2 linked regions of the Pedosphaera parvula Ellin514 genome follow. Each later gene encodes a partner of the first gene's protein in a complex. Links are inferred from orthologs where the notes say so. Each region holds a gene or a part of one and is shown on either strand. Other genes may lie near its edges.

The links. Proteins that work in one complex are often made in the same cells at the same time.
Region 2: the proteins of CFLAV_RS13415 (region 1) and CFLAV_RS23655 are in contact, whole or in part, in a cryo-EM structure (PDB 7NYH), measured with the Escherichia coli proteins. The link is inferred for Pedosphaera parvula Ellin514 from one-to-one orthologs.

The regions. Positions count from the first base shown.
Region 1 is NZ_ABOX02000014.1:139,691-142,667, reverse strand. What follows is about bases 36-2,938. They hold CFLAV_RS13415 (NADH-quinone oxidoreductase subunit J family protein), read right to left. Parts: upstream 1,783-2,938; coding sequence 1,288-1,782; downstream 36-1,287. Other genes in these bases: nuoH (NADH-quinone oxidoreductase subunit NuoH), read right to left, coding at 2,374-2,938; CFLAV_RS13410 (NuoI/complex I 23 kDa subunit family protein), read right to left, coding at 1,813-2,361; nuoK (NADH-quinone oxidoreductase subunit NuoK), read right to left, coding at 983-1,288; nuoL (NADH-quinone oxidoreductase subunit L), read right to left, coding at 36-973. In the rest of the region: more of nuoL, read right to left, coding at 1-35; more of nuoH, read right to left, coding at 2,939-2,977. UniProt on the Escherichia coli protein: NDH-1 shuttles electrons from NADH, via FMN and iron-sulfur (Fe-S) centers, to quinones in the respiratory chain. The immediate electron acceptor for the enzyme in this species is believed to be ubiquinone.
Region 2 is NZ_ABOX02000041.1:8,698-11,586, forward strand. Bases 75-2,889 are described here. They hold CFLAV_RS23655 (NADH-quinone oxidoreductase subunit A), read right to left. Parts: upstream 1,770-2,889; coding sequence 1,380-1,769; downstream 75-1,379. Other genes in these bases: CFLAV_RS23650 (phosphoglucomutase/phosphomannomutase family protein), read right to left, coding at 75-1,294; CFLAV_RS23660 (uracil-DNA glycosylase), read left to right, coding at 1,893-2,555; CFLAV_RS23665 (DUF2905 domain-containing protein), read right to left, coding at 2,557-2,769; CFLAV_RS23670 (ABC transporter ATP-binding protein), read right to left, coding at 2,786-2,889. Outside these bases: more of CFLAV_RS23650, read right to left, coding at 1-74. UniProt on the Escherichia coli protein: NDH-1 shuttles electrons from NADH, via FMN and iron-sulfur (Fe-S) centers, to quinones in the respiratory chain. The immediate electron acceptor for the enzyme in this species is believed to be ubiquinone.

The sequences.
Region 1 (2,977 bases):
GTTGCGACAGGGTGGAATAGGCAAGGATGCGCTTGATGTCATTTTGTTGGATCGCTATGACGGCCGCCAATAAGGCGGTGATTCCGCCAATCCACGCTATGACTTCCAACGCGTGCGAACCTGACACGTCTAACAGAAAATAAATCCGGCAGAGCATGTAAACACCCGCCGCCACCATCGTCGCTGCATGGATCAAAGCGCTGACCGGCGTCGGGCCTTCCATCGCATCCGGCAACCAGACGTGCAGCGGAAATTGCGCCGACTTGCCAGCTGCACCGCAGAAAACCAACAGCCCTGCCGCAGTCGCGACCCCCGCAAACTCCAAGGTGTGCTTATCAAGATATTGCTTTAAAGCATCGAAGTTTAAACGGTGACCCAGGGTGGCCCACACGAGCAGGATGCCTACTAAAAATCCAAAATCACCGAGACGATTGGTAAGAAACGCTTTCTTGCAAGCATCGGCCGCCGAGGGCCTTTCATACCAGAAACCAATGAGCAAATAGCTGGAGATACCCACCAATTCCCAGAAGATGAACATCATCAGGAAATTGTCCGCCATAACGATCCCAAGCATGGAGAAGATGAACAGGCTCAGGCAGGCAAAATAGCGGCTGTAACCGGGATCGCCCTTCATGTACTCCCACGAGAAAATGTGGATGAGGCCGCCCACGCCCGTAACAATGAGCATCATCATCATGCTCAGCGCATCCAGCTTCAGTCCTATATCGATCCTTAAGTAATCAACTTGAAGCCAGGTGGCGGTGATTTGCGGAAACTGCTGCTGTCCCGAATTCTGTAAAACGAAATACAGAATCGAAGTGAGAAGAAAACAGACCACAACTGCGGCAATGGAAATCTGTGCGCTGACGCGCGGCCTCGACTTGATGCCGGGAATAAGGCTTATCAATGCCACCGAAACCAATGGCAGAAACAGAATCAGCCACGCAAACTTTTCTATAGGTATTTCACTCATGGAATCGGCCTAATACTTCAGTGTGGTAAGATCTTCCACGTGAGCCGTCTGCCGTTTCCGGTAGAGCGCCACAATTAATGCCAAACCGACAGCCACCTCGGCCGCAGCAACCGTTATGATAAAAAACACCATGATCTGGCCATCCAGTTTGCCGTTAAAACGGGAGAGCGCCACCAAGGCCAGGTTCGCCGCGTTGAGCATCAACTCCAGGCACATGTAAATCACCAGCAGATTCCGGCGCATGATGACGCCCAGCATTCCCAGGCTGAACAAAAGCCCGCTGACGACCAGATAATGTTCGAGGCCGATTTGCATTATTTTAAATCCTTCTTGCTAAGGAGAATCACGCCCACCATCGCCACCAGGAGCAGAATGGACAGAATTTCGAAAGGCAGCAGGTAATCGCTAAACAGTTTCGTGCCCAATTCCACCGTCCCCCCGACCGCACGATCAGTCACGTTTGGTAGTTGATCCTTGGATGCTGCCAAGGCCTTGTAAAATATGAAAGCAATGGCCGCCACGGAAGTAACTCCGGTAACTGCTCCAAAGAGATTGACCCTGCGCCGTTCCTCAGCTTTGAGGTCAAGCAACATGATCACGAAGAGGAACAAAACCATCACTGCGCCTGCATATACTAACACCTGGACGGCACCCAAAAAGAAGGCGTTTAATAGCACGAACAACCCCGCCATCGAGCCGATTGACAACACAAGACACATCGCGCTGTTGATCGGATTGCGATTGATGATGACAAACGCACCGCAAATCAACGTCAGCGCCGCAAATATGTAAAACAGATACTCTGGCATTTAAAAGGGTTCCTTGCTCGATAGAAGGCCTTACGGGGTCATGCCCTGTTCCTTGGCTTCTTCGGCTTTATGTTTCCACTTCTGAATCTTGTCCTGATGAATCCCGCCCAACGAAAGCAGCTTCTCCTTGTTATAGATCATTTCTTTCCGACTGGTGCCGGTCAGGGAATAATCTTTCATGAGGAAAATAGCTTCCTCCGGACAAACTTCCTGGCAAAAACCACAGAAGATGCACCGGAGCATATTGATCTCAAATTCCTTGGGAGCCTTCTCCACATTGCCAACCTTCGGATCGCCTTCGGTTCCGGGAGGAATGATTTTAATCGCTTTGGGCGGGCAAACGAATTCGCACAACTGGCAGGAGACACACTTCGTGCGGTCTTCTTGATCCTTGACCAGGTAGGGCGCACCACGATAACCCGGCGGCACAGTCCATTTCTGTTCCGGGTACTCCATCGTCACGGTCTTACCCTGAAAAAGCGTACGACGGAAGTGGCGACCTGTGACCTTGAGACCACCCCAAAGCGCGGGGAGATAAAGCCGCTCCCAGAAACTTAGTTTTTCACGTTTAACAATCATTCTTCAAATCCGTTAGTGGGTGTTCTTGAGTGCCACCAGCCACAACACAACTGCCGTGATTAAAATATTAGCCAAAGCCAGGGGAATAAAACGACGCCACCCCAAATCCATCAACTGATCATACCGGAAGCGCGGAAACATCCAGCGTATCCAGATAAAGATCAGCATTAACAATATGATTTTACCGATGAAAATTCCAATATGGAGCAAGCCTATGCCAATTGAATCCGCTGGTTGATCCAGACCGAACCAAGGCAACGTCCAGCCTCCCAAAAACAACGTGACCATCATCGCAGACGAGGCAATCATGTTTGCGTATTCACCCAGGAAGAACAGCGCGAACTTCATCGAGCTGTATTCCGTGTGGTAGCCGGCCACCAATTCGGTTTCTGCTTCCGGCAAGTCAAACGGAAGGCGGTTGGTTTCGGCAAAAGCTGCAATAATGAAAATGATAAACGAAAGCGGCTGTTTAAATAACAACCAGTTTGGCAACCAACTGATTCCGAATAGCCCACCAGTTTGATAATGAATTACCCCGCTCAGATTTAGGTTACCAACCAACATGAAAACAGGGATCACGGACATGCCCATCGCAATTTCATACGAAATCAGCTGC
Region 2 (2,889 bases), on another replicon or contig:
ATCCATCGGTAGTAATGAACTTTTCCACCTTGAATGGTCCAATCGTTTCCAGACCGGAACCTAATTTCTTTAGCAAAGCTTCCTTCTTTTCCGCAGGGATGGCGACATTGATACGATCCGTGTGAAATTCACCGGTGGTCTTTTCAATCTGCTTCAGAATGGCTCCAAGTGATTTTTTCTCGGTCGCAACCAGTTCCGCCATGAGCAGGCAGGCGAGGATGCCGTCCTTCTCCGGAACATGACCCTTCACACTCAAACCTCCAGATTCTTCACCGCCTACAATAACGGGTTCACTCTCCATGAGCGCGCCAATATATTTAAAGCCAACCGGTGTCTCGTGCAGTTTGACGCCCAGCATTGTAGCGACTGCATCCACCTGATGACTGGTAGGCACCGTGCGGACCACTGCTCCTGTCCAGTGCCGGTTCTTTTTTAAGTGGTAAAGAGCAAGTGCCAGAATCTGATTGGGTGTCAGCCACGTGCCATCCTTGTCCACGATGCCAAAGCGATCTGCATCTCCATCCAACCCCAGGCCAAGTTGTGCTTTTCCGCTACGAACCAGCAGACTCACTTCATGCATTCCTTCCGCATTCGGTTCAGGATGGTGTCCGCCGAAGAGAGGGTTCAATTCGTTGTGGAAAACAGTAATTTTGGCGCCAGTCTCAGCGAGCAGTGTATCCAGATATCCGCGACCGGTTCCATACATCAACTCGACGGCAATCTTTAGCTTTGCCTTTTTGATGGTGGCGAAATCGACAAGCTTCCGCAGTTGTTTGAAATAATCCGGTTGCGGATCAATTGTTTTACACTCGTAGGTCCCAACCACTGCACCTTTAAAATTCCACTTTTGCCCGGTCAGTTGCTCGATATGTGCTTCCACCTGTCTGGTGACTTCAGGTGTCGCTGGCGCGCCATTGTAAGTGGAAAACTTAAGACCTTGATACTCTGCCGGATTGTGGCTGGCAGTCATATTGATTCCACCGATTGCCTTCCGCGCACGAATGGTATGAGCAATGACTGGGGTAGGGGTGTCTCGATTGCACAGGAGAGGAATCAATCCATTGCTGGCCAAAACCTCGGCTGCCGCTAATGAAAATTCCCTTCCCAAAAAACGGGTGTCGTAACCAATAATAATTACCGGTTTCCGGCCGTGAATAGGCGACTGTGGGTTGGCAAGTTCCGCTTTAAGGTATTGGGCTATGCCTTGAGTAGCGAGGCGTACATTGTCAAAAGTGAAGTCGCGCGCAATCAGACCGCGCCATCCGGAGGTGCCAAATTTGATAGCTGAAGGCATAAAAGATGTGTGAGATTAACCGTTCCGAGGTCAGTTAGATTCGAACTTCTACGCCAATCCGAACCGGGCGAACCGGGTTTCCAGATTAACTGGTCTTCCAGTCGAAAGCCCGCTTTTTCAATGCGTAGATGTAACCTACAAAAAGAATACCGAGGAAAGTCAGCATCGAGCCAAAAATCAGATTGGCATTTTTTGCCAGCATTTCTTTATAAACCACCGCCCAAGGATAAAGGAAAACTACTTCGATATCGAATAGGATGAATAACATGGCCACAAGGTAAAACTTAACTGAAAGACGGGTGTTACCTTCGCCAATCGGAAGCATGCCGCATTCGTAAGCAGTATCCTTGATGCGACTGCGCCGCCCAAGCTTTCCGAACAAGACCGAACTGACGAGGATTGTCCCGGATAGCCCGACTGCCACTACAAGCAGGATCAAGACTGGAATGTACTGTTCTAACTGCGTTTCGCCCATGGGTTGAATCTAAAAACGCCTGACCGGTTTGGCAAGTGGAAATGCAATTAACGGTGTTAATCCCCATATGGAAACGTTTGCGGCGAAGCGAAAAGCGAGGGAAACTTGTAAAAGAGGTTTATTGTGAAAGCTAAAGTCCTCACAGGCACCAATCGTAAAAGAGGTCTGGAAAAAGCAGCTATGGAGAGCAGATCGGTGATTCAATCAGCTCCCGGCCCTGCAAAGTCAAAGGTCGTCAAGGAGTTGGAATCCCTGGATTCGAAAATTCGTGTCTGCACGGCCTGTCCCTTGTACAAATCCAGGACTTTGGCCGTGCCGGGAGAGGGCAAATTCAATTCAAAAGTAATGATAATTGGTGAAGCTCCAGGTCGTAATGAAGATTTGACTGGACGGCCGTTTGTGGGTAGTTCCGGTAAATTTCTTGATCATGTATTGGAGGGAAGCGAATTTGATCGTTCCGATTTTTTCATCACGAACATTTGCAAGTGTCGTCCACCATCGAATCGCACGCCCAAAACCGGGGAGATTGAGACGTGCACGTCTCTCTATCTTTACCGTCAGATCGAATTGATTAATCCCAGGATCATTGTGCTGTTGGGTGGTGTGGCGGTGAAAAAAATGTTGGGAAAGAAGACAGTTGAAGAGGCTCGATGTGGCATCGTTGAACATGAGGGACGTAAATTTTTGGTTACTTATCACCCGGCGGTACGCTTTTACCGGGAGGAACTTGCAGAGAAGATCAAGGAAGATTTTGCGCTGCTGAAAAGCGAGATGAAGAAGCTGTAATTCATCTTCTAAACAGCCACATCAGTAACGTCAGGACCAGGCTTAAAATCACACAGCTAACTATCGGAAAGTAAATGCTAAAGTTTCCCCGCGTATAATGGATATCCCCTGGCAGGCGTCCCAGCCAGCTTCTGCCAATACCCGTCCAAAGCAAGACACCCACCGTGGCAAGCAGCAAACCAATGACCACGAGAAGTTTTCCTAAGTCATTCATGATACCAATTTTTTTCCTATTCCACCGCTGTCAATTTTTCAAAACTGTCTTCGATGAAAGTTGTGTTTTGTATCCGCGCAAGCCTGGCATACAAGCCACCGGTCGCCAGGAGCCCATCAT